2 regions of the Rossellomorea sp. GQ25 genome follow, and region 1 is predicted to be linked to the other one. Evidence: predicted binding sites of a transcription regulator. Region 1 holds the regulator's gene; the other holds the start of a gene.
What was found. Region 1 encodes NrdR, which represses ribonucleotide reductase genes. Its sites were predicted from a motif close to AACACNATATATNGTGTT; they were not measured.
Positions count from the first base shown of each region.

Region 2: AC6CIB_RS20140 (vitamin B12-dependent ribonucleotide reductase) is a predicted target of NrdR. The motif match lies at 5,141-5,158, and genes of this name have one in related genera.

Region 1 covers NZ_JCAXEQ010000004.1:278,163-293,800, reverse strand. The annotation lists gene speD (adenosylmethionine decarboxylase) at 1,110-1,490, shown strand; gene AC6CIB_RS14830 (cytosolic protein) at 1,622-2,002, shown strand; gene nrdR (transcriptional regulator NrdR) at 2,085-2,540, shown strand; gene AC6CIB_RS14820 (replication initiation and membrane attachment family protein) at 2,609-3,997, shown strand; gene dnaI (primosomal protein DnaI) at 4,010-4,942, shown strand; gene AC6CIB_RS14810 (putative sporulation protein YtxC) at 5,559-6,425, shown strand; T-box leader at 6,501-6,755, shown strand; gene thrS (threonine--tRNA ligase) at 6,814-8,745, shown strand; ribosomal protein L20 leader region at 9,151-9,290, shown strand; gene infC (translation initiation factor IF-3) at 9,381-9,884, shown strand; gene rpmI (50S ribosomal protein L35) at 9,907-10,107, shown strand; gene rplT (50S ribosomal protein L20) at 10,136-10,495, shown strand; gene AC6CIB_RS14785 (DUF1294 domain-containing protein) at 10,584-10,862, shown strand; gene AC6CIB_RS14780 (TVP38/TMEM64 family protein) at 10,958-11,527, shown strand; gene AC6CIB_RS14775 (sigma-w pathway protein ysdB) at 11,555-11,941, opposite strand; gene AC6CIB_RS14770 (dUTP diphosphatase) at 12,088-12,576, shown strand; gene AC6CIB_RS14765 (M42 family metallopeptidase) at 12,683-13,768, shown strand; gene AC6CIB_RS14760 (cysteine hydrolase family protein) at 14,260-14,802, opposite strand; gene sspI (small acid-soluble spore protein SspI) at 14,951-15,172, opposite strand; gene AC6CIB_RS14750 (TrmH family RNA methyltransferase) at 15,297-15,638, shown strand, end outside.
Region 2 covers NZ_JCAXEQ010000007.1:113,488-129,125, reverse strand. The annotation lists gene gcvT (glycine cleavage system aminomethyltransferase GcvT) at 1-517, shown strand, start outside; gene gcvPA (aminomethyl-transferring glycine dehydrogenase subunit GcvPA) at 533-1,879, shown strand; gene gcvPB (aminomethyl-transferring glycine dehydrogenase subunit GcvPB) at 1,872-3,335, shown strand; gene AC6CIB_RS20150 (rhodanese-like domain-containing protein) at 3,481-3,864, opposite strand; gene AC6CIB_RS20145 (lipoate--protein ligase family protein) at 4,077-4,913, shown strand; gene AC6CIB_RS20140 (vitamin B12-dependent ribonucleotide reductase) at 5,264-7,834, shown strand; gene AC6CIB_RS20135 (patatin-like phospholipase family protein) at 7,942-8,823, shown strand; gene AC6CIB_RS20130 (SA1362 family protein) at 8,840-9,202, opposite strand; gene AC6CIB_RS20125 (YqhR family membrane protein) at 9,486-10,055, shown strand; gene aroQ (type II 3-dehydroquinate dehydratase) at 10,150-10,608, shown strand; gene AC6CIB_RS20115 (M24 family metallopeptidase) at 10,598-11,662, shown strand; gene efp (elongation factor P) at 11,703-12,260, shown strand; gene spoIIIAA (stage III sporulation protein AA) at 12,572-13,495, shown strand; gene spoIIIAB (stage III sporulation protein SpoIIIAB) at 13,496-14,011, shown strand; gene spoIIIAC (stage III sporulation protein AC) at 14,091-14,297, shown strand; gene spoIIIAD (stage III sporulation protein AD) at 14,312-14,704, shown strand; gene spoIIIAE (stage III sporulation protein AE) at 14,730-15,638, shown strand, end outside.

The DNA of each region.
Region 1 (15,638 bases):
AGTTGAGCCTCCTCTGGCTTTCCCTGCGGGGTCTCAACTTTCTAGCTCCGGCAAGCTTAGCCCCTCGAGGTCATAAGCTAAATGGTCCAAGAAGGCAAAGAGCGCCTTCTTAGGCCCATTCATCTTATGCATGTCGGGGCTGGGCGAGCCGCCTCCGCTTTTCGGAGCTTCCCGCAATTCCCGCTGGAGTCGAGCACCTGCAGCGAGAATCAACTTTCTAAGCATGGATTTCTTAGCATAGCTAATATAAATACCATACAAGTCTAGAAAACAGTATTTTTCAAAGTGTGCACTGGTCGATTGTAGCTTGTATAGTAGAGATTTTTTACTTTTTATTGTTTTTTGTCACTTTAAGTTCTGTCCCTTAAATTCCTTTTAGATAGTGAGGGGAATTTCGTAGACTCCTATGGGAAAGTCCGTACGCAAGCTGCAAGCGGAGCAGTTCCTTCACCACCCAGCACATATTGGTTGACAGAGCCTTGGCAGATCATCATGTGTTTTAAAACAACAATCTTTACGAAAACAGCCTTTAGTAAATAGATGTCAACGAAAATCCTCTATTTGTTGGTGTGGGATTTGGGTGATCCTTTGGTAGGAAGTTTGTATTTATGAACAACTTTCTACCAAAGAGCTTTTTTGTGCTTATCTATCAAAACTTATAGTCAGTAAGAGTGTAGTAGCACAGAGTGGATTGTAGCGGAAGGCACTTGACTCCTGCGGGAGATAGAGGAAAAGTCGAGACCCCACAGACGGAACGTCGAGGAGGCTCGACTTCCTCCCTGGGGAATCTTGTGCATGGAGCGGAAAGGAACGGTCTGCGATTCCAAGAACGCACTTTACGTTTAGGGAAGTTGCTCACCGCCAACTCAGCGAAATGCAATCAACCGATAGTATGACCAAGTGAAAAAGTTTATAAAAATTTATTGCAAAAGAGTTTTAAACAAAGTATACTATTTTTCGTGAACTTCTTATTAGCAAATGAATACTGATTTAGCTACTTAAAGGGTTAGGACCTCTTCGGACTAACTTTCCCCCGTGGTAGTTAAGATTTTGCCAAAGGATGCGTTCATTTTGACGAAAAAAATTATGTCAAAGGGGGAAACACGAAAATGGAAACAATGGGTCGTCATGTAATCTCAGAATTATGGGGTTGCGATTTTGAAAAATTAAACGATGTAGTAGGAATTGAAAAAACATTCGTAGATGCTGCGCTTAAATCAGGTGCAGAGGTACGTGAGGTAGCTTTCCATAAATTTGCTCCTCAAGGTGTTAGTGGAGTTGTGATCATTTCAGAATCACATCTAACTATTCACAGTTTTCCTGAACATGGTTATGCCAGTATTGATGTATATACTTGCGGTGATTTAGATCCTAACATCGCTGCTGAATATATTGCAGATGCTCTTGGTGCTGACACACGTGAAACAATTGAATTGCCACGTGGTATGGGTCCGGTACAAGTGAAGAAGTCTCAGGCTCAAGCCCTTTAATTGAAAATAACTCAGAAGAGATGCGTATTAGATGCATCTCTTTTTTTATGCTTTTGTATAGGAATTGATTTTGAATTTTCATTCGTGTTGTTTTCGTGTAAAATAAGGGTAAATAAAGGGAGGAACGTTAAATGAGCGGAATACGTACTTTTTTTAAACGGTTTCAATCAGAATGTGAGACATCTGATCAGCACGAAGATAAAGACCTGCAATCACGCTATTATAAATCCATGCATCAAGGTGCATTTAATGCAGTATTAGAGTTATTCTCATCCTCTGAGTATGAGGTGATTTCCCAGTCTAAGGACAGAGGGGAAATTACGGTCCGTAAAAATGGTACTCCCCAACTGTTTATTGTCGCAACGGTCATCACGGTAAGACCTTTTGAAACGGCAGTCGATTTCAAGATCAGTGCGGATAAAGGGAAAATCTTTGGTACATATACGGTCTTAAAAGCACAGATTAACCATTATTATCATAAGCTTGACAGCGAATTGACAAAAGTGAAATAACGGTAAATCCTTTATAAGCTTGTGTAAGTCGCAGCTTTTTTATATGATGAAAGTAATAGTATGTAATAACGGAGCTGATATTATGAAGTGCCCGTCTTGCCAGCATAATGGTACACGAGTAGTGGACTCCCGTCCTGCTGATGAAGGACGTTCAATCAGAAGAAGAAGAGAATGTGAAGTATGTACCTTCCGCTTCACGACCTTCGAGAAGGTTGAAGAGCTTCCTTTAATTGTGGTGAAAAAAGAAGGGGTAAGAGAAGAGTTTAGTCGAGAGAAGATTTTGAGAGGGTTGATCAAGGCTTGTGAGAAGCGCCCGGTACCTCTTGAGAGATTAGAAAAGATCTCAACGGATATTGAAAAGGAACTCCGTAATCAAGGTGCTTCTGAAGTAGAATCGGTTAAGATTGGTGAGATGGTCATGGATCAACTTGCTAAGGTAGATGAAGTTGCATACGTACGCTTTGCATCTGTGTATAGACAATTCAAGGATATTAATGTATTTATAGACGAACTGAAAGAATTAATAAAAAAAGAGTAGAAGAATGAGCTGAAGATGTAATTCTTTAGCTCTTTTCTCTTTATTTTTTTGAAAGGTAGAATCCAACTATGATGAAGAAGCATTGGAATGAAATACAACCAATCGATCACTACACGGTAGGGACAAATGGGATTCTTCAGGAATACGATCGGAAAATCATCACGTTTCTGTACCAGCCTTTAATTGGTTCGGTTTGTTACAGTCTTTATATGAGTTTGTGGGGAGAAGTAGAAGAAAACAGGTTATGGTCAACACATTCTACTCATTATCATCTGATGAACGTTCTGTCTGTCAATCTTCAGGAAGTTTATGAAGCGAGAATGAAGCTTGAAGGGATAGGGTTGTTAAAGGCATACGAAAAAAGGGACAACGAGGATCGGAGTTTTCTCTATGAACTGCAGCCTCCTCTTACCCCTCAGGAATTCTTTCATGATGGTATGTTAAATGTGTATCTTTACCGTAAAATAGGCAGGACTCATTATTTGCGTTTAAAGAAATTCTTTACTGACGAATTGGTAGATAAACAGCAACACGTAAACATCACCCGGTCCTTTCAAGATGTTTTCACATCGGAACAGATTAATTTTCTCCAACACGATGCAAATATGGATTCCGAGACAAAGTCTGGTGAACAATATATGAAATATGGGAAGAATGGTGGTCTTCCACTGGATGATATCGATTTTGATTTTCAGTTATTACTTGCAGGGTTATCTGAATCCATGGTTCCACGAAAATCCTTTACAACTAATGTCAGGGAAACGGTTCTGAAGCTGAGCTATCTGTACGGTATAGATCCTCTTCAAATGAAAAATATCGTCTTAAGCTCCCTGGATGCAGACGATACCATCGATATAGAGCTGCTGCGCAAAACCGCACGTGATTGGTATGGGGTTCAGACTGGTGATCAACTGCCCGATTTGACTACGAGAATAGAGACTAAAGCGCCTGTGAAATCGGATAAACCCCGCACGAAAGAAGAAGAACTCATTGAATATCTGGAAACAACGTCGCCCAAGGATGTTCTTTCTGACATATCAAATGGAGGTGCTCCTTCTAAGGCAGACCTTCAGGCTGTTGAAGAGGTGCTCATGTCACAGAAGTTGCCGATTGGTGTCATGAATGTCCTGGTACAATATGTGTTGCTGAAAACGGACATGAAGCTCACAAAAGGATACATGGAAAAAATCGCGTCCCACTGGTCGAGGAAAAAGGTGACGACTGCAAGTGAAGCCATGGAATTAGCAAAAAAAGAACACAAGCAGTATCTTGAGTGGGCTGAAGGGAAAAAGGAAAATAATACGAATAGACGAAGAAAGCCGATTCGTACTGAGAAACTCCCGGAATGGTTCCAAGAAGGTGAAACCGAGAAAGAAAATGATTCTTCCCTTGATGGATATGATTTCGAAGCAGAAAAGAAGAAACTCGAAGAAGAGCTTAAAAATTTTCGGAAGTAGGTGAACGTAGCGGTGGAGAGAATAAATAACACCCTGAAAAGGTTGGCGGCTTCTGGTTCGTTTCAACAAAGATATGAGCAAATGAAAAAAGAGATTCTTGAAAACCATGATGTGAAGGATTTTATTCGCAGGAATGAAGGCCGTGTAACAGGGGAAATGGTAAATGAGAGTCTGATGAAGTTATATGAATACATCTCTCAAAGTAAAGAATGTCGTTACTGTCCTTCTTTACAGGAGTGTAAGAACATGATGGAAGGGTATGACCCTCATTTAGTGATCAGAGGTAACACCATCGACATCGATTACCATCGCTGCCCTCGAAAAGTCATTCATGATGAAAGAACAAGTTCCAAGCGTCTAATCAAGAGCCTGTATGTACCTAAAGATATTTTACAGGCGTCCTTTCAGACCCTGGATCTTGATTCGAAAAGCCGATTGGAGGCTGTGCGATTAGCGAAGAATTTCGTGGAGAACTATACAGAAGGTACAAAAATGAAAGGACTCTATTTTTACGGCAAGTTCGGAGTGGGTAAGTCCTATTTGTTAGGGGCGATGGCCAATGAACTCGCCCAGAAAAAAATCGCGTCCCTGATTGTCTACGTTCCTGAGTTCTTTAGAGAAATCAAGCAATCGCTTGGAGATAACTCGGTAAATGAAAAACTGGAAATGGTTAAATCTGCACCGATCCTCATGCTCGATGACATCGGCGCAGAAACGATGTCAAGCTGGGGAAGGGATGAAATCCTGGGGACGATCCTTCAGTACAGAATGCTTGAGAACCTGCCTACATTCTTTACCTCCAACTTCAACTTCAACGAACTGACCCACCATTTGACGTACAGTCAAAGAGGAGAAGAAGAAAAACTGAAGGCTGCACGGATCATGGAGCGGATTAAATACTTGTCCCAGCCTGTGTTGATCGATGGTAGGAATAGAAGAGAATAGATCGCACGAAAAAAGAGGGGGTCATTCGTTAAGCGAGTGATCTCCTCTTTTGCTCTTCCTGTTGGCAAAGACGGCAGAGCAGTCCTCCGTGTCGATACGCATGCATACCTAAAGAAAATTCGACAAGGATGCTTAATTATTCAAAAAGAGGATCAATTAATTAAAATCAGGATTAATAAATCCCAAACAGGATTAATAAATCCCAAACAGGATTAATTATCCGAAATCGAGATTGAAAACAGCCCAAATGGGATCAATTCTTCCGCGATGTCATTCCGAATCAGGAATTTCACCCCAAATTCGGCCCCTTAGACCCTTTCCGGGATCCTACTTCAGCTGAAATAAGGCAATCTAAGTCATTTCCCGTTTAAAAAAGGAGACAATATATAGCCTGGGATTCCAATCCAAGCGCAAAACCCAAACCTTTTCAACAACCGAGCCCCTTCCTGTTGGCGAAGACGGGAGAGTCTCCTGTAGCGAAAATCAAACACTACTCGCTTCTTGTGACCGCCAAAAAGTTTGAAAAGAGACAATTAAATTCACACATCAACTTCTAATTTATACAAGCCTCCCATATATATAAATCAGGGATTTGGGTTTAAGGAGGCGAGAAAGTTTGATTGAATTTATTTTCAAGCAAAAAAATGATGCGTTAAAGCTTCAAGAACACCTCAATAAAGAGTTCATACAATCATGGTTCCATGAAACGCTCTTTCAACATACAACTCACTATAATCTGACGATAGAGGTTTCCCCCTTCTTCAAGGAAAAAGAAAAGCTATTCAATGGGGTTTCCCACTTTGTCTTAAATGATAAATGCATGGACTGGTCCGAATCAGCCCTGAAAGAAAATTACTTCTATGAAGATGTTGATGAAATCAATCAAATATTAGAAATCGTATCAGAGATGAGGATGGGTGAACGACCTGAATTGATGGAGCTGATCGGTGAATGGGACGAGGCCGAATACGTCCATGACAGTCTGGAGCTTTTATTGGAAGGGAAGGCCCCCATATCATTCGACTCCTTCAGCAAGTTCAGGCTGAAGAAGCTTCAGGAGAGACTGCTCCTCATGCTGGATCTTGCTATAGATGAATATAAGATGGAGCAGGAATATCAAATGTTTGTCCATATGCTGCGGGAGTATCTGGCATCAAGGGAGCAGAAAATGCGCACGATCCATCTGTATTCGACGGGTTATGGCTATCGTTTCTTTGATGAAGACATGAAAGAGGTGACACGGCAGGAGTTGACGAAGGCGATTGATAAACGCCTTCTGACGAATCACCCGTTATACGTTGATTCGTACACCATAGCTCCGTTATTATCCCTTGCACCGGAGAGGATACTCGTGTACGGGAATGGTGACCATCAATTGATCAGGACGCTTCAGAATATTTTTGAAGAACGGATCGATCTTTTGCCGATGAGTTATTTCCCTGATACACTTCTCTATCCTTCCTGGGATATCGCGAATGAATAGGCTGCCTCATTTTTATGGAATGCTCTTGCTTTTCAAAACATAACCGATTATAATACCTACATAATAAGTCAATAAATAAAGGTTATGATGAGGACAACAATATTCCTATTCCATTTACAGAGAGGGAAGTCATTCGGCTGCAAACTTCCTAATTCGGTAGTGATATTTACCACCTCGGAACTTCAATTATGAACTGAATCTTAATGGATTCACAGTAATGATTGACGGCTAAATGTCGTTATTCGTTTTCAATGAAGTCATTGTCTGTATTTTGCGTACAATGAGAAGTTGGGTGGAACCACGAGTTTACTTATTAACCTCGTCCCTTCAAATGTGAAGGGGCGGGGTTTTTTATGTTTTATAGAGATTACTTAAGGAGTGAAATCACATGTCAGAAGTAGTGAAAATTCAGTTCCCAGATGGAAATGTCAAAGAGTTTCCTAAAGGGACGACAACAGAAGAAATTGCTGCGTCCATCAGTCCCGGACTGAAAAAGAAGGCGCTCGCTGGTAAAATAAATGATGTATTAATTGACTTACGTACAGGGATTCAAGAGGATGGGGCGATTGAAATCGTTACACCTCCAGGAGAAGATGCACTGGGAATTCTTCGTCACAGTACAGCCCATTTAATGGCACAGGCGATTAAACGTTTATACCCTGAGACAAAGCTTGGAATCGGACCGGTCATCGAAGGCGGATTCTATTATGATATTGATTCCGAGCACACGTTCACTCCAGAAGATCTTCCGCTGATCGAGAAAGAAATGAAGAAGATCACTGGAGAAAACCTAGAAGTTGTCCGTAAAGAAGTAAACCGCGATGAAGCGCAGAAAATGTATGAAGAAATCGGTGACGAGTATAAGCTTGAATTACTTGAGGCGATTCCTGAGGGAGAACAAGTCTCCATTTACGAGCAAGGAGAATTCTTCGATTTATGTCGTGGAATCCACATTCCGTCCACTAATAAAATTAAAGAATTCAAGCTATTAAGCATCGCTGGGGCATACTGGCGCGGGAACAGTGATAATAAAATGCTTCAACGCATTTACGGTACAGCCTTCTTCAAGAAAGAAGACCTGGAAGAGCATCTGCGTCTTTTAGAAGAAGCAAAAGAGCGTGATCACCGTAAAATCGGTAAAGAATTGAATCTATTCATGAATTCGCAAAAAGTGGGACAAGGACTGCCGATGTGGCTGCCTAAAGGTGCCACGATCCGTCGTATCATCGAGCGTTATATCGTTGATAAAGAAGAGCGCTTAGGCTATGATCACGTTTACACACCTGTCATGGGAAGCGTTGAGCTATACAAAACAAGCGGTCACTGGGATCATTACCAGGAGAATATGTTCCCTGTCATGGAAATGGATAATGAAGATCTTGTCCTTCGCCCGATGAACTGCCCTCATCATATGATGATTTACAAAAACGGCATTCACAGCTATCGTGAGCTTCCGATCCGTATCGCCGAGCTTGGTTTGATGCACCGTTACGAATTGTCAGGAGCCCTGTCAGGACTTCAACGTGTACGCGGGATGACTCTGAATGATGCACATATCTTCGTTCGTCCTGATCAAATCAAGGAAGAATTCAAGCGTGTGGTGCGCCTGGTTCAGGAAGTGTACAAAGACTTTGATCTGAATGACTATTCCTTCCGTCTTTCTTATCGTGACCCTGAGGATACTGAGAAGTACTTTGACGACGATGAAATGTGGAACCGTGCACAAGGAATGATCAAGGAAGCCATGGATGAACTGGATGTGGAGTACTTTGAAGCAGAAGGGGAAGCGGCATTCTACGGCCCTAAACTGGACGTTCAAGTGAAAACGGCTCTTGGGAAAGAAGAAACGTTATCCACTGTTCAGCTGGACTTCTTACTTCCAGAGCGCTTTGATTTAACGTATGTTGGGGAAGATGGGAAGCAGCATCGCCCGGTTGTCATTCACCGTGGTGTCGTGTCCACGATGGAACGCTTCGTGGCATTCCTGATCGAAGAATACAAAGGAGCATTCCCGACATGGCTCGCTCCAACGCAGGTTCAGGTGATCCCGGTTTCCCCGGATGTTCATTTCGACTATGCGAAAGAAGTGAAAGAAAAGCTTCAATCTGAAGGACTGCGTGTTGACATCGATGACCGTAATGAAAAGATCGGTTATAAGATCCGTGAAGCACAGATGAGTAAAGTACCTTACATGCTTGTGGTGGGAGATAATGAAATCAAGGAAACGGCTGTAAACGTCCGTAAATACGGAGAGCAAAAATCAGAAACGATTTCCCTTGGCCAATTCATCAGCCATATCACAAAAGAAGCCAAACGATAAAATGAGAAAGAGGGACGGACCTTGCACCAAGGTCCGTCCTTTTATGTCGATTGTTGTTTTTCTGCAATTATTGAGAAGAGGATGTAACCAGGTGATTCATGAGTTGATTGGGGCGGAATGTGCTCGACTCCTGCGGGAGAAGCGGGACAGGTGAGACCCCGCAGGAGCGCAGCGACGAGGAGGCTCACCGCCCGCCCCGCGGAAAGCGAGCACCTGGAGCGGAAATCAACCACTACTCGCTATTATAAAAGCAGCAAAGTAGATGAATACAGCCCATATAAATTTCAAAAAACTATTGCACTCTCCTTAGATGTCTGATATTATGAAATACGTTGTGATATTAAATGATTATTTGACAGCGGTATTGTCATGTGATATATTATCTAAGGTGAATTGAATACAGTTTGGTACAAGCAGAAGCTACCCGCTTCTCACCTGAATAACGCTTTTTAGCTGTTTACAGGTATGTGATTGACTATTAAAGCCGTTTATATATGCTTAATAATCAGGTGCGGGTGTTTCGACACTCGCATCTTTTTTGTATGCTTCAAGCATGCAGAAAAGGTTCGAGTGCGTCGGCCAAAACCGTGTATTCTTTTAATAAACCTTGGAGGTGGCTAATTATTAGCAAAGACATGATCTTAAACGAAACGATTCGTGCCCGTGAAGTACGTCTTATCGATCAAAACGGTGAGCAACTTGGGATTAAATCCAAGAATGAAGCTCTTGAAATCGCTGAACGTGTAAATCTTGATCTTGTTCTTGTTGCTCCAACTGCTAAACCACCCGTTGCTCGTATCATGGACTACGGTAAGTTTAAGTTTGAACAACAGAAGAAAGAAAAAGAAGCGCGTAAGAATCAGAAAATCATCAATCTTAAAGAGGTTCGTTTAAGCCCGACGATTGATGAGCATGATTTCAATACTAAGCTTCGTAACGCTCGTAAGTTCCTTGAAAAAGGAGACAAAGTTAAAGCGTCAATCCGATTTAAAGGTCGTGCGATTACGCACAAGGAAATTGGTCAACGTGTTCTGGATCGCTTCTCTGATGAGTGTAAAGATGTAGCAACTGTTGAATCAAAACCGAAAATGGATGGTCGCAGTATGTTCTTGGTGCTTGCACCAGTTAACGAAAAATAAAGGACCCGAGGAGGAAAAGCACATGCCAAAAATGAAAACTCACCGCGGCTCAGCTAAGCGTTTCAAGAAAACAGGTTCTGGTAAACTTAAACGTTCACACGCTTACACAAGCCACTTATTCGCAAACAAATCTACTAAAGCAAAGCGTAAGCTACGTAAAGCAGCTGTTGTCTCTAAAGGAGATTTCAAACGCATTCGTCATATGCTTGACAACCTAAAATAAGAAGTAATAGAAACAGGAGGGAATTATTATGCCACGCGTAAAAGGCGGAACAGTAACACGCAGACGTCGTAAAAAAGTTCTTAAATTAGCCAAAGGTTATTTCGGTTCAAAACATACTTTATATAAAGTAGCAAATCAACAAGTCATGAAATCATACATGTATGCTTATCGTGACCGTCGCCAAAAGAAACGTGATTTCCGTAAATTATGGATCACACGTATCAATGCGGCTGCTCGTATGAACGGTCTTTCTTACAGCCGTTTAATGCACGGTTTGAAGCTTGCTGGTATCGAAGTTAACCGTAAAATGCTTGCGGAGCTTGCGATTGCTGACGAAAAAGCATTCAACCAATTAGCAGATGCTGCTAAAGCTCAACTTAACAAATAATTAACTGCTGACTCGTTAGCAGACAAAAAGGACTGGCCTCTGGCCGGTCCTTTCTTATATAAATCTCATTGGAAAGCAGGTAGAAATCATGGGTACGTTAACAGGTATCTTATATCTATATGCAATTGTCATCAATATCATCGGCTTCATCATCATGGGCAAGGATAAAAGAAAGGCTCAGCGAAATGAATATCGCATCAGGGAGAGTACTTTGTGGCAGGTGGCGATTCTGGGAGGAAGCATCGGCGCATATACGGGAATGAAGGTATACAGGCATAAAACGAAACATAAGGTATTCGCTTTCGGTTTTCCGCTGCTTGTCATGCTTCATAGTCTGCTTTTTATCTGGCTGAATACTAAGTTGTAGAAATTGAAGTTTTCATTCTTTAACCCGTCTCCTTTACATACTATATAGAGAGTCTCTATAACAGCTTAGAAAAGCAGAAGGAGGTCACCTTAGCCATGGACGAACGGTTAGTTGCTGCATTCGCCCTCATGGAAGCTAGTGGGTATTTGGCTCCTGTTCTGTTTATTTTGTTTCATATCCTAAGACAATTTTTGTTTATCCCGGTAGCCCTTGTATGTATGGCAGGAGGAGTGCTATTCGGAAGTATATTTGGCACTCTGTATTCTTTAATCGGATTAACGCTCTTATCTGTTACTTTTTATTTTGTAATAAAGAGCTTTACATCTTTCTATGAAAAGCTCCTGAGACTGAAGGAAAAATGGTTTGGAAGAAATGCTACTCTCACAACCGGTCAAATTGCTATTCTGCGGTTAATTCCTTTTGTCCATTATCAGCTGCTGAACCTTTGTTTACTTGAACGTAAGAAAAAGCTTAAACCTTTCATCCGGGCCTCTATTATTTCTAATATTCCCCTGGCGTTTTTTTACACGGTTTTCGGTCAATACATCAAACAATTTTCCCCTCCTATTCTTGTCATGATTTTACTGGCACTCATCGTCCTATTTTACCTTCTAAGAGAAAAAGTAAGAGTGATTGAATGGAGAGAGTTCTTTCCGGGTAAATAAAAAATGGCTAGCAGGGCTAGCCGTTTTTTATTGCTTATTTTGAAGGAATTCATGAATCGGGCTTTTCCAATCCAGCTTTGCATTAGGATATCTTTCTTTAATTTCATTCTGAAGGTATTGAAAATCTTCTTGAGTCAGTCCCTTTAAAGAAGAGATGTTTTTTGACCAAACAAAGATGGAAACTACCTCAAAGGATTTTTCTGTTGCTCCTAAATATTTTTCTCCTTCGAAAAGAACTCCTTTATACGTTATGTGAAAATTCTTACGTACATTTTCCTGATTATCGAGAAAGTAAAAACGTTTCTGCTCCTGGGCAAGTTCCAGTTTTCGCTTTGGGTCCATAATGTACTTCACACTGCGGTATAAAAGATAAAGAATAAGCAAAAAAATCACTAACCGAATAAGCCAAAGCATTACCATTACCTCCCTAGGCATAAGTCTTCTCCTATTATTTACGATAAAAAACGAAAAAGGTTTCATTTTATTTAAAATTTGTTTAAAAATTTGTCATACTAAGAGAGAACATCAGAAAAATAGGCATCATGAGAGGAGATAACGTCATGAATATTGAAAAGTTATTGGACATGCAGGAGAAGCTGGATCAGCATATTGAAGAAGAACACGGTTTGCAAAACGCAGATTTAATTGAAAAGAAGATCCTTGCCCTCCTTGTAGAAGTGGGCGAACTGGCAAACGAGACAAGAAGCTTTAAGTTCTGGAGTAAGAAATCATCTTCATCGAAGGAAGTGATCCTTGAAGAATTTGTGGATGGAATCCATTTTATTCTATCACTGGGACTGGAAATCGGTATTCAGCAATTTGATTTAGGGGAAACCAATTACTCAAATGAAGATATAACGAAACAATTCCTGGAAGTATTCAAGTCGGCCAATCACTTTGCTGAGGAGCGTTCGGTTGGGCACTTTCAACAATTGTTCAGGCATTATGTCTATTTGGGTGAGCTGTTAGGGTTCTCCCATGAAGAAGTGTTTGACGCTTATGTAAAGAAGAATGAAGTGAATTATAACCGTCAAAAAGAAGGATATTAATCCGGTTCACTTGCTCAGTGATAGTTTAAGAAGATTCAGGAAATTTTGATGAATCGGACAGATTTTAGTATAATGAGAGTGTATAAACATTTAGGGGGTCGAAACAGTGACAAAATTAGATGAAACATTGACAATGCTCAAGGATTTAACCGATGCAAAAGGTGTACCGGGTAATGAAAGAGAAGTACGAAACGTAATGAAGCGATACATAGAACCATTTGCAGATGAAATCACAACAGATAATCTGGGAAGCTTAATTGCTAAAAAAGTCGGCGATGAGAACGGACCTAAGATCATGGTGGCCGGGCACCTTGATGAAGTCGGCTTCATGATCACTCAAATCGACAGCAAAGGGTTCCTGCGTTTTCAAACAGTAGGAGGCTGGTGGTCACAAGTCATGCTTGCCCAGCGAGTGACGATTGTGACGAGTAAAGGAGAAGTGACGGGAGTGATTGGTTCCAAACCACCGCATATCCTGCCTCCGGAAGCCCGTAAAAAACCGGTTGATATTAAAGATATGTTTATTGATATCGGAGCTTCAAGCCGTGAAGAAGTACAAGAATGGGGAGTGAAGCCAGGGGATATGGTTGTCCCTCATTTTGAATTCACGGTGATGAACAATGAGAAAATGCTTCTTGCGAAAGCATGGGATAACCGCATCGGATGCGCGATTGCCATTGATGTACTGAAAAACCTGAAAGGTCAAGAGCATCCAAACGTGGTATATGGTGTAGGTACAGTGCAGGAAGAAGTTGGTCTGCGTGGAGCGAGAACGTCAGCAGCCAAGATCCAGCCTGACATTGCCTTTGGTGTAGACGTTGGGATTGCAGGGGATACACCGGGTGTGTCTGACAAAGAAGCATCAAGTAAGATGGGTGAAGGCCCCCAAATCATCCTGTATGATGCATCCATGATTTCCCACAAAGGACTTCGTGACTTTGTAACAGATACAGCGGATGAGCATAACATTCCATATCAATTTGATTCGATTGCAGGTGGTGGAACGGATTCCGGTGCGATTCATTTAACGGCAAATGGAGTTCCTGCTTTATCCATTACTATTGCAACCCGCTATATCCATTCCCATGCAGCAATGTTGCATCGCGATGATTATGAAAATGCCGTAAAATTGATTACAGAAGTGATCAAGAAGCTAGATAAAGATACAGTGGCGAAGATTACATTTGATTGATCTTTAGAAACCACTGAAAACAAGACGCCTTTGATTCATTTTGAATCAAAGGCATTTTTTCGCCTATTTGTTTATAATTGAGATGGGGGCTGGTCATCTCATCCTTTCCTCATTATTCCGCATGATAATGAGCTTTTAGTTGTTTCTCGACAAAAGGATCATAAAATGGAAAAAGTGGTTCATAAATCAGAAGTCCGGTTCATAAAGTGCCGAATCCGGTTCATATTTCCAAAAACCGGATCATACGTAACGAAAACCGGTTCATAAAGTGGGAGAGAGTATGATTTTCTAAAGGAGGGACCTTCAAATCTCCTCATTTAGCCCGTCAATCGACTTAAAATCGAATAAATGGATCAGTTTTCACTCTAAAAGGCAGGATTATCATCAAAATTAGAGTAAAAAGGGCGTCCATGCCATATACAGAAACCAAATCCTCGTTCAGAGGACCCTATTTCATGAGAAATAGAAACCGTCATATGGGGGAGCAAACATTAAAAAGTTAGATGATCGGATAGGGTCATGTCGGCACCGATCGTTTTTTTAATAATGCGAATGGCACTCTCATTGTCCTCGTCTGACTCAGAAGCCATACAATCCTTCGGTATCGAGATTTCATACTCTCTCATATAGGCATCATTGGCGGTGTAGAGTACACATATGTCCCCTGCGATTCCTGTTAGTATCAGGTGTTTTACATCCAGCTGATGAAGCAGGATATCAAGTTGCGTCCCGAAAAAGCACGAATGCTTCGGTTTGATGATAAAATAGTCATCTGTATCTGGGTGAATTCTTTCGATTACGTCTTCTCCTTTTTTCTTTTTACAATGGTCGATAATGTCATTCATATTGTCCTGCCATAGACCGTAGTTATCATTCACATAAATGACCGGAATACCGGATTCCTTCGCTTTTCTCTTCATTTTGCGGATATTATCTACAATCTTCAAAGTGTTTTCGTATAAATGCTCTCCACCTTGAAAATCAAAAGTATTAATCATGTCGATGATCAATAATGCGCTTTTCTTTTGACTCATACATTCTTTTCCCCTTCCGTTAACTATGTATCTTTTCATTACCACTGAAAGAGATGCAGTAAAACCAAATCAGGGGAAATTTTTATGGAAGGTACAGATAAACATCAAGGCAATTAAACAAGGGCAACCCATAGGGTTACCCTTGTTCTTACTGTGTTTGTTGCTGTTGCAATGATTCCTCTAATGTTTCGAGGACCATTTTTTGTTCCTGGGGATCTGCGTTTTGCCAGAAGACTTCAAGGAGTACACCCAGTCCGGGAAGGGTTTTTTCTTCTCCGCCTTGGATTGCATCGACGATGGTGTCTCTAAGTTCGTCCTGGTTGTTACCAGATACGTTGTGTATGATTGCTTTTCGTAAGTTAAGATTCATCACACATTTCTCCTTTTTGATAGGATGAGGAATTCATTGTTATCTTGTCTCAAATTGAATTTATTATGTAGGAAAGTTAAGGTATAATGAGACCTTGAATAGTAATCTAAAGGAGCGGATACGATTGAAGTATATTCAATCCTCGAAAAATCCTGTCGTGAAGCAGTGGAAAAAATTATTAACAAAAAAAGAACGGGACCTCACTCGTACATACATAGTTGAAGGCTTTCACCTGGTGGAAGAAGCATTAAAGCAAGAGGGTACGGTCCTTGAGCTTATAGTGGTGGAAGGAACCGATCTCCCGCAAAAATGGACCGTAGACTCCGTTTCCATGACGATGGTATCAGAAGAAGTAGGTAAAGCCTTGTCCGATACCGAAACATCACAAGGAGTTTTCGCCGTTTGTAAGCAAAAAGAAGATGAACATGACATTGAAAAAGCGGCAACATTCATGCTCTTAGATGGC
Region 2 (15,638 bases), on a different contig from region 1:
ATTTGAGATTTACTGTGATGCAAATGATGCGGCAGCAATCTGGAAGGCGGTCTTAGCTGCGGGCAAGGAGCATGGTGTACTTCCATGCGGACTTGGTGCACGTGATACATTGCGTTTTGAAGCGAATCTTGCACTTTACGGACAAGAATTATCTCAATCGATCACGCCGATCGAAGCAGGGATTGGATTCGCCGTAAAAGTGAATAAAGAGGTTCCATTTAATGGTCAAGAAGTGCTGAAACATCAAAAGGAAGAAGGCGCTCCAAGAAGAAGCGTCGGGATTGAAATGATCGATCGCGGAATTCCCCGTCATGGATATAAAGTGTATGCCGGTGAAGAAGAAATAGGGGAAGTCACAACCGGTACGCAATCTCCAACACTAAAGAAAAATGTAGGATTAGCATTACTTAATAAAGAGTTTACTTCTTTAGATACAGAAGTACTGGTTGAAATCAGAGGGAAAAAGTTAAAAGCGAAAGTAGTAGCGACACCATTCTATAAAAGACCAAAGAAATAGGGAGGAATGACGGTCATGAAGCATCGTTATTTACCGATGACAGAGCAGGATCAAAGGGAAATGTTAGACAGCATAGGAGTAGACAGCGTTAACGATCTATTTGAAGATATTCCTGAGAAAGTTCGTTTCAAAGGGGATTACAAAATCAAAGAAGCGAAGTCAGAAACGGAATTGGTAAAAGAATTGACCAAAATGGCAGCGAAGAATGCTGACTTAAAAAGTCATACATCCTTTTTAGGGGCAGGAGTATACGACCACTACATGCCGATTATCGTAGATCATGTATTATCACGTTCTGAGTTTTATACAGCTTATACACCTTATCAGCCGGAAATTTCTCAGGGAGAACTTCAAGCCATTTTTGAATTCCAAACGATGATTTGTGAACTGACTGGCATGGATGTAGCCAACTCTTCCATGTACGATGGAGGAACGGCTCTTGCAGAGGCAGCTATGCTAAGTGCAGGGCAGACCCGTCGTAAAAAGGTACTGGTTTCAAGTACCGTGCATCCGGAATCACGTGATGTTTTACGATCTTATGCAAAAGGTCAATATATAGAAGTGGCGGAAATCCCGCACAATAATGGTGTTACGGATGTGGAAGAACTTAAGAAATTAATGAGTAATGAAATTGCAGCGGTAATCGTCCAGTACCCTAACTTCTTCGGAAGAGTGGAAGACCTGAAAGTGATCGAAGAAGTGACTCATGCCGATAAAGCGATGTTCGTGGTTTCTTCAAACCCACTTGCATTAGGGGCGCTTACTCCTCCAGGACAATTAGGAGCTGATATCGTCATTGGTGATGCACAGCCATTTGGAATTCCAAGTGCATTCGGTGGACCTCACTGTGGATACTTTGCCGTAAATAAGAAGCTTATGCGTAAAGTACCAGGCCGTCTTGTTGGTCAAACCGTCGATGAAGATGGAATCAGAGGATTTGTTCTGACTCTTCAAGCACGTGAGCAGCATATCCGTCGTGATAAAGCCACGTCTAATATATGTTCCAATCAGGCATTAAATGCACTCGCTGCATCTGTTGCTATGACGGCTCTAGGAAAACAAGGCGTCAAAGAAATGGCCGTTCAAAATATTCAAAAAGCCCATTATGCAAAAGAAGCTTTTAAAGCTAAAGGGTTTTCCATTGCATTTGATGGACCATCATTCAATGAGTTTGTGGTAAAGGTAAATATGCCGGTTAAAGAAATCAATCAAAAGCTTCTAGAAAAAGAAATGATTGGTGGATATGATTTAGGACTAATGGATGACAGCTTATCACAGCACATGCTGGTGGCTGTTACTGAACTTCGCAGCAAAGAAGAAATCGACGCATTTGTAGCAGAATTGGGGGATTGTCATGAATAAGCAAGATCAACCTCTTATTTTTGAATTATCTAAAGAAGGTCGTACAGGCTATAGCTTACCTGAAATGGATGTACCTCAGGTAGAATTATCTGACCTCATTCCAACCGATTATATCCGTACGGAAGAACCGCATCTTCCGGAGGTTTCTGAATTGGATATCATGCGCCATTATACGGCGTTATCAAAACGTAATCATGGTGTAGATTCCGGTTTCTATCCACTAGGGTCTTGTACAATGAAGTACAATCCGAAGGTGAATGAAAACGTGGCGCGATTGAATGGATTCGCCCATATCAATCCTCTCCAGGAAGCGGAAAGCGTTCAAGGTGCACTGGAACTGATGTATGACCTTCAAGAACATTTGAAAGAAATCACAGGCATGGATGAAGTGACCCTTCAACCTGCAGCCGGTGCTCATGGAGAGTGGACTGGTCTTATGATGATCCGTGCCTACCATGAAGCAAATGGTGATACCCACCGCACGAAGGTCATTGTACCGGATTCTGCTCATGGAACGAACCCTGCCAGTGCGACAGTAGCAGGTTTCGAAACCGTAACTGTAAAATCAAACGAAAACGGCTTGGTTGATTTGGAGGATCTTAAGCGTGTAGTTGGAGATGATACAGCAGCCCTGATGCTGACCAACCCGAACACTCTTGGATTATTTGAAGAAAATATTCTGGAAATGGCTGCAATCATTCATGAAGCAGGCGGAAAGTTGTATTATGATGGTGCCAATTTAAATGCCGTATTATCAAAAGCCAGACCAGGAGATATGGGATTTGACGTCGTGCATTTAAATCTTCATAAGACATTTACGGGCCCTCATGGAGGCGGTGGTCCAGGAAGCGGTCCTGTCGGAGTGAAGGAAGACTTGATTAAGTACCTTCCGAAGCCGGTCCTGGTGAAAAATGGCGATACGTTCGAATTCGATTACAACCGTCCTGATTCCATTGGCCGTGTAAAACCTTACTATGGTAACTTCGGCATCAACGTTCGTGCCTATACGTACATTAGAACCATGGGGCCGGACGGACTGAGAGCCGTGACGGAAAATGCCGTTCTGAATGCAAATTACATGATGCGTCGACTTGCGCCTCACTTTGACCTTCCATTCGATCGCCATTGTAAGCATGAATTTGTCATCAGCGGAAAACGCCAGAAGAAGCTTGGCGTCCGTACATTGGATATTGCGAAGCGTCTATTGGACTTCGGATATCATCCACCAACGATTTACTTCCCATTAAATGTGGAAGAATGCATGATGATAGAACCAACCGAAACAGAATCAAAAGAAACCCTTGATTCCTTCATTGATGCAATGATTCAGATTGCCAAAGAAGCAGAAGAAACACCTGAAATCGTCCAGGAAGCACCTCACACAACCATCGTCAAACGTATGGACGAAACACTCGCAGCAAGAAAACCGGTTCTGCGTTATTCAAAAGAAAGCTAAAGAGTGTAAAATTGGAAATCCCCGCAGCGATTCGCTGCGGGGATTTTTTGGGGGACGGACCTTTATAATATATAAAAAATAACGAACCCATCCCACTTCTTCCACAGATCAAAAAAAGGATCGCCCCAAAGGCAATCCTTTTACATTATTTTTTATGTTTTACTTTACCTGTCCACTTTTTAAAGCCGCCCTGCAATTGGTGAAGGTCGCGGTATCCTTTGCGGTGCAGCATTTGAGCTGCTCTTCCGCTGCGAAGTCCGCTTTGGCAATAAAGGTAAACGGGTTGATCGGCACGGATTTCCTTTTGTCTCATTTTAATTTGAGAGAGGGGGATATTTCGTGCGCCAAGTACGTGACCGTTTTCAAATTCATTCGCTTCACGAACATCTATCAACTGAGCTTTACGATATCCTGCTCGAAATTGTTCTTCAGTCAATGTATTCACAATTCTCTTTTGATAGAAGAACGTAAAGAGTGAATAAACAATGATTCCACCAAGTACGACTAAAAGAATATATAATCCTTCCATCATTCATGCTCCTTTCTACAAATGCGCTATCTTCTATTATATTCATGAAGTGCTTGAGAATCAAAACAAATTTATTATTTTACAGCAAACACTTTCCAGTCTGTTTTTCTTTGTTTTTTCTTTTGGATTTGATAGACTAGTAACGGACTTAAATGAAGTTGATTTTTTACATAACAAAATATCAGAGAGAAGACGCAAATGAGGTATGATGCATGAAAAAAGAAACATGGAGATTCATTGACTCAGGGAATTGTTCCCCTTCTTATAATATGGCACTTGATGAGGCGCTACTGGATTGGCATAGCGAGGGAAAGATTCCTCCCACGATCAGGTTTTATGGCTGGGATCCCGCGACGCTCTCCATCGGTTACTTCCAAAAGGTAGAAAAGGAAATCAATCTTGATGCAGTGAAAGAACACGGACTTGGCTTTGTCAGAAGACCGACGGGAGGCAGAGGGGTTCTGCATGAACATGAATTAACGTACAGTGTCATTGTTTCCGAAGAGCACCCGGAAATGCCTAAAACCGTTACAGAAGCATATCGAGTGATTTCTGAAGGGATCTTAAAAGGATTTCAAGGACTTGGACTCGAAGCCTACTTTGCTGTTCCGAAAACAGCAGAAGAGCGGGAAGGATTAAAAAATCCACGTTCGGCCGTTTGTTTTGATGCACCGAGCTGGTATGAACTGGTGGTAGAAGGAAGGAAAGTGGCAGGCAGTGCCCAGACGCGTCAAAAAGGCGTCATCCTTCAGCACGGTTCTATCCTCCTGGATCTGGACGAAGATAAATTGTTTAGTCTGTTTAATTATCCATCTGACAGGGTAAAAGAGCGTATGCAGCGGGCATTTAAAAGCAAGGCCGTTGCGATGAACGAAATCAGTTCTGAAACGGTCACCATGGATATGGCGAAGGAAGCGTTCAAAAAAGGTTTTGAAGAAGGATTGAATATCCACCTGGAACCATATGAACTTTCTGAAGAGGAAACACAATATGTTGTGGACCTTGCCCAAACCCGGTACGAATCAGATGACTGGAATTTTAAACGATAAAATTTTTTTGTAGAAAAAAAGCGATGCTTGTCGCTTTTTTCCTATTTTACCAACTATTACGCGACTTGGATTTATATCAAGTTCTAAATTAATAGAAATGGTCGGAGTATTATATGATTTTCTATTATTTCCTCCTGTTTTCTATTTCTATTGGCTTATTATCCGTTTGACAAACAAATGAACCATTGACTCGAAACACAATATGTGGTGTGTCGAATATTTTTTTACACACTATATGTTGTGTTTATTTATTGCTTTTCTAATAGAGCTATGATATCGTATTATTTGATATTACACATCAAAGTAAACAACAAACAAAAGAAAGATTTGAGATAGAAGGAGTTGTCTTTATGACTGTTGCGTCGAAAAACACAATGAAATTAAACATCGAAAGATTAAATCAGGATATTGGATTATTTCCTCAAGTACATCCTATAACCCCAGATATGCATACTACACACAAAGGTGTATCCCGTCTTGTTATGATTGATCGCTATTCTTTCAAAGACACGGAAAAGATCACTCTTTCTGAAGGGGATTTTGTGGTCCTCACCATCAAAGAAGATCCTAAGTTCCCTGCAAGAGGATTAGGTTACATTTCAAGCATCGACTGGGAAACAAAGAAAGCAGATGTTTGGATTGAAGAAGAGTACAGAAGTGCCATCGACAAGCCGGAAGAAATGGAAACCGGTATCGTCTCAAGAACACTTGATGTAATCGAAAAGCCACTGGAAGTCTACTACGAACAAATTGCGAAGCGTAACGCAACAGGCTTAGCAGAAGTGGAAGAAACTCCTGAAAAGAGACAAGTTTGGTTTGAAAAGTTCTATCATGAATTAGTGAACCTGCATTTTGTTCCTGCTGGTAGGGTGCTTTATGGAGCGGGTGCCGGAACGGACGTAACGTACTTTAACTGCTACGTGATGCCTTTCGTACAGGATTCACGTGAAGGGATTTCGGAACATCGCAAGCAGGTGATGGAGATCATGAGCCGAGGCGGGGGTGTCGGAACGAACGGATCGACTCTTCGTCCACGTAATACCCTGGCAAAAGGTGTGAACGGTAAATCCTCCGGTTCGGTTTCCTGGCTGGATGACATCGCTAAATTGACTCATTTGGTTGAGCAGGGCGGGTCAAGACGTGGGGCACAAATGATCATGCTTTCAGATTGGCATCCCGATATTATCGAATTCATCATTTCTAAAATGCAAAACCCGCGTATTTTACGTTATCTTCTTGAAAATACAGAAGATGAAACCATTAAAAAGGCAGCAGAGGATAAGTTGAAATTCACCCCTCTGACAGAACAAGAGGAAGCGATGTATCAAGGAATCCTAAATTATAGACAAATCCCTGGATACGGTGGATTTGATGCGAAAATCCTTAAGAATGCAGAAGAAAAGCTCCGTACAGGCGGAACGTACAGCGTCCATAATTCAGAATTCCTGACAGGTGCGAATATCTCAGTTTGCCTGACAAGCGACTTTATGGAAGCCGTGGAAAACGATGGTGAATATAAACTGCGCTTCCCTGATGTAGAAAGCTATAATGAAGAGCAAATGAAATACTATAATGAAGAATGGCATAACGTAGGGGACGTCCGTGAGTGGGAAAAGCTCGGCTACAAAGTGCGGACTTACCGTAAGATCAAGGCGAAAGAGCTTTGGAATCTTATCAATGTTTGTGCAACCTACTCTGCAGAGCCAGGAATCTTCTTTATTGATAACGCGAATGATATGACGAACGCGAAAGCATATGGTCAAAAGGTAGTTGCTACGAACCCATGTGGTGAACAGCCTCTCGCTCCTTATTCAGTGTGTAACCTGGCAGCCGTGAATCTGGCTCAGTTTGCCAATAAAGAGACGAAAACTGTTGATTTTGAAAAATTGAAGCGTACCGTTGAAGTGGGTGTTCGCATGCAGGATAATGTCATCGATGCTACTCCGTACTTCCTGGAAGAAAACAAAAAGCAGGCTCTTGGTGAGCGACGTGTTGGCCTTGGGGTAATGGGTCTAGCAGACTTGTTGATCTACTGTGAAAAAGAATACGGTTCTGAAGAAGGCAATCAACTGGTGGATGAGGTGTTTGAAGCAATCGCAACAACCGCTTATCGTGCATCCGTTGAATTATCGAAGGAAAAGGGAAGCTTCCCATTCCTTAATGGAAGTACCGATGAAGAAACGAAGGCTTTACGAAAAGCGTTTGTGGAAACAGGCTTTATGAAGAAAATGCCTGAGGATGTACGGGACGACATTCAACAGTTCGGGATTCGAAACTCCCATCTATTGACCGTTGCCCCAACAGGTTCAACAGGTACGATGGTTGGAGTATCTACTGGTCTTGAACCTTATTTCTCATTCACGTACTACAGAAGCGGTCGTCTTGGTAAGTTCATTGAAGTGAAAGCGGATATTGTAGAGGATTACTTGAAGAGAAATCCGGATGCAGATGCTGACAATCTTCCAGAATGGTTTGTTTCTTCCATGAGCTTGGCGCCACAAGCACATGCCGATGTCCAATGTGTGATTCAGAATTGGATCGACAGCTCTATTTCGAAAACGGTTAATGCTCCTCGTGGTTATACAGTTGAGCAAGTAGAAAAAGTGTATGAGCGACTTTATAAAGGTGGAGCAAAAGGTGGAACCGTGTACGTTGACGGAAGCCGTGATTCACAAGTTCTTACCCTCAAAGCAGAAGAAAACAGCTTTGATGACGAGGACGAGCAGGAACAAAAAGAAATTCCTACATCGAAAAAGCCGATCGTGTTACTTGATACGATTCAGGACGTACGTTCAACAGACGTGACCATTGGTTCTGAAGTCGGGAATACGTGTCCAGTCTGCCGTAAAGGAACGGTAAAGGATATGGGTGGCTGCAATACCTGTACAAACTGCGGTGCTCAACTGAAATGCGGACTATAATAAATGAAGAAAGTTAGGAGGGGACTGGTTCCCCTCCTATTTTTTTAGTCTAAAATCCTGCTTTGTGAATTAAAGATGTAGTAATAGACATTGAAGGAGTGGGACCTTTGGACATCGATGGTGTTTTTTCAGGTGGAGGCATAAAGGGGCTCGCGTTGATTGGGGCATATCAAGCATTAGAGGAGAAGGGCTACAGGTTTAAGAGGCTAGCTGGAACAAGTGCAGGAGCGGTGATTGCAGCATTTATTGCTGCCGGTTATTCGAGCAGGGAGCTCTTGAAAATCATGGATGGTATTGAATTTAGTAAATTGCTGGACTCAAACGCGATCATCTCTCTCCCTATTATAAAATGGTTTCGGGTTTACTATCGTTTAGGTTTATATAAAGGAGTGGCCCTTGAAAGCTGGGTGGAAGAGAAGCTGAAAGTAAGAGGAATTTATACGTTTGCCGATTTACCACCCCATTCACTCCGGGTCATCGCTTCGGATTTATCGAATGGCAGATTATTGGTTCTCCCAGATGATCTTGAGAAGTACGGCATAGCGAAAGAAACCTTTCCTGTTGCCAGGGCGATACGAATGAGTGCGAGTCTTCCTTACTTCTTTGAACCTGTAAAGCTGCGATCTTTAGAAGGAATAAGTCTCATGGTGGATGGTGGGGTGCTCAGTAACTTCCCTATGTGGTTGTTCGATCGGGAAAATGTGAAAAAGGTAAGGCCGGTCATCGGGGTGAAGTTAAGTCACGATCTAGTCGGAAAGCCAAAAAAACAAATCAAAAATGCGATTGATATGTATGAAGCCCTCTTTACTACGATGAAAGATGCACATGATTCAAGATACATTTCCAGAAAACTTGAAAAAAACATCATCTTTATTCCGACTGAAGGTGTGCTCACGACCGAATTCGGGTTAACGCCGGAGAAAAGAGCAGAGCTCATTCAATACGGAAAATCAAAAGCTGAAGCCTTTCTTCAAAAATGGCCGTATTAATAAAACAATCGAGCTCCTAAAGTGAGGCTCGATTGTTTTTCTTATTCTTTTTTCCTTCAATTACAGTAAGGTTGGCATTGGATTTCTTTCGTATCGAACGTTTCTTTGATGCGTTTGATACTTGAGGCTTACTTGGAGACTTTTTCTTATGCCGCCTCTTTGATTGTTTGGCTGCTTTAAGAAACGCTCTCTGTTCATTACTATTACCAGCCCGCCTCCCGCTGAACCATCTTCGGTAAATGAAGTAGATAATTCCGATCACAGCTGCTGTAACAAGTAATTGTTTTACTAGCCCTAAAGGATTTACGAATAGGGAAGTTCCCAACCCAACAATAGCTAACAATATTAATGTGATAACAAAGATATTGCGAGCGTTCAACAAAGCCACCTCCTAACAATACAATCCATTATACATATCTATACTATTATTCTAGACAATTTCCTTGTTATTTAACCATATTAGTTATCGATTTTCTGTGAATATCGCTCAGGTTATTTTTCTGAAACTTGGAAAGATATTATCTATTTTACTAAAAAATGAATCAAAGCACTAGAGATAGCGTTTTATTATCCATATTTCTTCATTACCCATAGATGAAAAATAAGTAAAACCATGCAAATGTTTAAATCAATGGGACATACTACGAATGGAGGTGTTACAGATGGCTGAACAAAAGGGACAACATGAAAAGATTCAGGATGGAACAGAAGAAAGCAAGGAGAATCCACGTTTAGAGCAGAATCAGGGTGAAAAACCACTTTCATTCATGGGAATGGTTGTTGTGACGGGCTTTATTGGGGGAATGTTATGGAGTGCAATTGCTTACCTTTGTTACTTTTTTTCCTTTACGAAAATCGAGCCAAATATTATATTTGAGCCGTGGGCGGTTGGTGACTGGGTGGACAAATGGATTGGAATCGTTCTTTCCATTGTGGCTTACGGAGTGATTTCTATAGGTGTGGCCCTCATTTATTATGGTTTATTACGAAAATTCAAGTCTATGTGGGTAGGGGTTGCCTACGGTGTAGCGTTATACTTAGCTTTCTTTTTACTGCTCAATCCGCTCTTCCCGAGCATTAAATCCTTTACATCCATTGATTATCACACTTTGATCACAACCTTCTGCTTGTATATTTTGTATGGCGTATTTATTGGCTATTCGATTTCTTATGAAGAAAATGAATTGAGACATCAGAATGAGAAAGAAAAATCAGGGGAAGTTTCACATTAACATATCCTCATTATCAGACAATTATGTAGGTATAGGCATAAGGTTTGTGTTAGAATGTTCATGATGAACATTCTATTTTTTTAGGGGTTTACATATGATGAAAATCTTGCTTTTAAATGGTCCTAACTTAAATAGGCTGGGGAAACGTGAACCCGATATTTATGGACATGTCACCCTGCCGCAACTTGAGGGGAAGCTTTCGAAACAAGCAGAAGGTGAAGGCTTTCAACTCTTTTCAGCTCAATCGAACCATGAAGGGGAAATGATTGATTACATACACAAGGCAGAGGATGAAGGGTATGGGGGAATCATCCTGAATCCCGGTGCTTTCACACATTACAGCTATGCGATAAGAGATGCAGTGGCTTCGGTATCAGTACCGGTAGTGGAAGTGCATATATCAAATATCCATGCCCGGGAAGCGTTTAGACATCAATCTGTCGTGGCAGCTGAAACGGTTGGCCAGATCGTCGGATTTGGACTGTTTGGTTACGAATTGGCTTTACAAGCGATCATACAGAACATTAAGGGAGTGGAATTGAATGAAAATTGAACGATTACGAGAGACTTTTTCAGAAAATGAACTTGACGGGATTTTACTTACAAGTACCTACAACCGTCGGTACATGACAAACTTTACGGGTTCATCAGGTGTTGTTCTGATATCTAAAGAGAAAGCATTATTCATAACAGATTTCCGCTACATCGAGCAAGCAACCGAGCAGGCTGCCGATTTTGAAATCGTCCAGCATACTGGACCCATCCATGAGGAAGTAGCCCAACAAGTGAAAAACCTAGGGATTAAGAAATTGGGCTTCGAGAAGAACTACATGACATTTAGTGCGTATGATAGCTATCGCGAAGTGCTTGAAGCAGAACTTGTACCGGTATCAGGGTTAGTAGAAAAGTTACGCTTGATTAAGACACCTGAAGAGCTTAAGATAATTAAGGATGCGGCGGATATTGCCGATGCAGCATTTAAGCATATATTAGATTTTATTAAACCGGGTGTGACAGAGTTAGAAGTTTCCAATGAATTAGAATTCTTCATGAGAAAAGCGGGCGCGACATCTTCATCTTTTGATATCATCGTTGCTTCAGGTAATCGTTCTGCACTTCCTCATGGGGTGGCCAGTGATAAAGTCATTGAAAAAGGTGATTTTGTAACGTTGGATTATGGTGCATATTATAAAGGATATTGCTCCGATATGACACGTACTTTATCGGTAGGAGAACCAAGTGAGAAATTGAAAGAGATCTATGACGTCGTTCTACAATCACAGCTTCTTGCTATGGAAAAAATCAAGCCTGGTATGACAGGTAAAGAAGCGGATGCTATTGCACGTGATTACATAACAGAAAAGGGTTATGGAGAGTATTTCGGACATTCACTGGGACACGGAATCGGCCTTGAAGTTCATGAAGGACCAGGATTGTCCTCCCGTTCCGATGTGGTACTGGAGCCTGGAATGATCGTAACGGTTGAACCGGGCGTCTATGTTCCAGGCGTTGGCGGTGTTCGTATTGAAGATGATACACTCATAACAGAAGATTCCAATGAAACACTGACACATTCTACAAAAGATCTAATCATTCTACCATTGTAGTCCTAAAGACAGGTCTACTAGACAATAGGAGGAAATAAATATGATTTCAGTAAATGATTTTCGTACAGGCTTGACTATTGAAGTCGATAACGGGATTTGGCGAGTAATCGATTTCCAACACGTTAAACCAGGTAAAGGGGCAGCATTCGTTCGCTCCAAACTTCGTAACCTGCGCACAGGTGCCATCCAGGAAAAAACGTTCCGTGCAGGAGAAAAAGTAGGGAAAGCTCAAATCGATAACCGTAAAATGCAATACCTATATGCTAATGGTGACATGCATGTATTCATGGACAACGAAAGCTACGATCAAATCGAACTTCCTGCTTCTTCCATCGAATATGAATTGAAATACCTGAAAGAAAACATGGAAGTGTCTATCATGATGTACGGAGGAGAGACTCTTGGAGTAGAGCTTCCTAACTCAGTTGAATTGAAAGTAACTGAAACAGAGCCGGGCATCAAAGGCGATACAGCTTCCGGTGGTTCAAAGCCTGCTACAGTGGAAACAGGATTGGTGGTTAACGTACCGTTCTTCGTCAACGAAGGAGACACATTAATCATTAATACAACGGACGGATCTTACGTATCACGTGGATAATTGAGTGTGAAAAGCCTGAGCGAAATTTTTCTCGTTTGGGCTTTTTTTGTTTTTTGTTAGTGGTGGGGGGAGTGTAAACCCCCTCCGTCTTGGGGTATCTGCCATTCAGCAAATTTCAGCAATTTCCGAATCCACATTCCCCTTCATCTACAACTCTCCAAACCAAAACTCCCAGTCCCCATCTCAAATCTTCTAACTCTACTGTCATAATCTCATTTCACTAGAATACATTGTATTATCGGGAAGCATGTACGAAGGTTCATTTCCGTCTTCCTACATTCCGAAGTGGAACAAGATTAGGAGGTACCTATATGCAAGAAGTTCTAGCCTTACTACCCAGCACTATTTCTGACAAAGTCCTGAGCCTTCCACAAGATCTTATTGACCGAATTGAAGAAATTAGGGTTCGTACCAACCGTGTGTTGGAGGTCACGGCAAGGGGGAAGCCATATTTCCTTTCTTATACCGTTACCGAGGAAGATAGCGAACAGCTCATTAACAAACTATCCAGGCATTCATTTTATACATTGGAAGAGGAACTGAAGAGAGGATATATCACGATTGAAGGCGGACATCGAGTCGGTCTTGCTGGAAAGGTTATTCTAGAGGGTGGTGTGGTGAAAGGAATTCGGAATCTGTCTTCCTTCAACATCCGTATTGCGAGACAAAAGCTTGGCATAGCTCAATCTATTTTTCCATATGTTTATGATAATGGTTGGAAGCATACGATGATAATCGGCTCTCCTCAGACAGGGAAAACCACATTGCTAAGAGATCTTGCACGTATGATTTCGACGGGGGTCCCTGAAAAAAATATCCCCCCTTTTAAAGTAGGGATTGTCGATGAACGTTCAGAAATTGCCGGCTGTGTAAACGGGATTCCTCAGCTGATGTTTGGACCGAGAGTGGACGTGCTGGATGCATGTCCGAAGGCTGAAGGGATGATGATGCTGATCCGCTCCATGAGTCCCGACGTCCTGATTGTAGATGAAATCGGTCGGATTGAAGATGGTCAAGCTATCCAGGAAGCAGTAAATGCAGGCATTACCCTTGTGATGACGACACATGGATCTACATTTGGCGAAGTAGCGAAGAGACCCGTAATCAAGGACATCGTGAATCTTCAAACAATCGAGCGCTTTATTGAACTAAGGAGAGGGGATGACCCTGGTAAGGTTCATGAAGTATGGAATGAACACGGCCAATCTCTTCTGAAAAAAGCGAGTGTGACATAAATGATTAAACTAATTGGTGCTGTTTTCATCCTGCTTTCTACTTCCTGGGCAGGATTCGAAGCGTCTAAATATTTAACGGAAAGACCGAGGCAGCTTCGGTTGTTGAAGGTGGCCCTTCAGTCATTGGAAGCAGAAATCACGTACAGCCATACCCCTTTGCATGAAGCAACGAGAAAGATCTCCAAGCAGCTGCAAAAACCTGTTTCATGGTTCTTTGAAACGTTCTCAAAGAAATTAACGGAGCAGGAGATTTCAGTGAAGAAAGCGTGGGAAGAAAGCCTGAATGATATATGGAAATTAACGGCTTTTAAAGCAGGTGAATACGAAATCCTGAAACAATTTGGAGAAAACCTGGGCAAACACGACATGATGACCCAGCAGAAACATATACAGTTAGCGCTAAAACATCTGGAAAGAGAAGAATCAGAGGCGATAGAAAAGCAGAGAAAATATGAAAAGATGACGAAGAGCTTGGGGTTTTTGTCAGGTTTATTATTGATTATCTTATTACTCTAACGATGCTTCATAGGTCAATACTTTTATACACGCCAATCGCTTGCGAGAACAGCTTTTAGAAACCGGGAGGGAAATGAATATGGGAATTGATGTGGATATTATTTTCAAGATCGCAGGGGTGGGGATTGTAGTGGCCTTTTTGCATACGATTTTAGATCAGGTCGGGAAGAAAGAATATGCACAGTGGGTTACCCTCTTTGGGTTCATCTATATTCTGTTTATGGTAGCCTCGATTGTCGATGATCTGTTCCAGAAGATTAAATCTGTCTTCTTATATCAAGGTTAGAGGGGGCGTCCGCGATTGAAATCATTCAAATTGTTGGTATAGCACTGGTTGCGACCTTTCTGGCTTTAATTGTAAAAGAGCAGAAACCAAATTTTGCTTTTTTACTTATTGTGTTTGTAGGATGTTCGATTTTTTTATTTCTGATCGATCAAATTTACTCCATCATTCATATGATTGAAAAGCTGGCTGCGAATGCAAATGTGAATATGGTGTATGTAGAAACCATTCTCAAAATTATCGGCATCGCCTACATAGCGGAATTCGCTTCTCACATTACAAAGGATGCCGGACAAGGAGCACTTGCAGCGAAAGTGGAGCTTGCAGGGAAAATCTTGATTTTAGCAATGGCGGTACCTATTTTAACAGTGATTATCGAAACGATTATCAACATGATCCCAACTGGATAAGCGAAACGTTAAGAGGTGGAAAAAAATGTTGCAAATATATCGAATATTCGTCATAGCACTCGTAATCTTTTTCGTAGGAGCCTCCAGTGGACAAGCTGAAGAAGGGGAAGAACAGAATCCGCCCGATTCGACGATTCAACAGCAAATGATCGATCAGCAGTTAGATCAATTAGGAATCGAAGAATTAAAAGGATTCTGGAACAGTATCGTGGATCAATACGGTGGCTATCTTCCTGAAAGTCAAAAGGGCAGTTTGGTTGATTTTATCAAAGGAGAAAAAGAGTTTTCTTTTAAAGCATGGTTTAGTGGAATCTTCAAGTTCGCCTTCCAGGAGCTTGTGATGAATGGAAAGCTATTAGGAACTCTGATTCTGCTCACGATTTTCAGTATGTTTCTGCAATCCCTGCAGAATGCATTCGAAGGAGGGAGTGTCAGCAAGGTTGCTTATAGCATTGTGTTCATGGTGTTGATCATCATCGCCCTTAATAGTTTTCACGTGGCAATTGATTACACCCGGGATGCTATCTCAACCATGATTCACTTCATCATTGCCCTCATACCTCTGTTGTTAGCCCTTATTGCCGCTTCTGGAGGAATCGTATCTGCAGCATTTTTCCATCCTGTGATTATCTTTTTAATGAACACAAGCGGTTTGTTGATCCAAAATGTCGTTCTCCCCCTGCTATTTCTGGCGGCGCTATTAAGTATCGTAAGTACCCTTTCCACTCATTATAAAGTGACGCAGCTGGCACAGTTATTGCGCACATGGAGTATCGGGTTATTAGGAGCCTTCATGACCGTTTTCCTTGGTGTGATATCGGTGCAGGGAGCCACGGCAGCGGTGACAGATGGGATTACCATTCGAACAGCGAAATTTGTTACCGGAAATTTTGTACCTGTGATCGGCAGAATGTTCACGGATGCGACGGATACA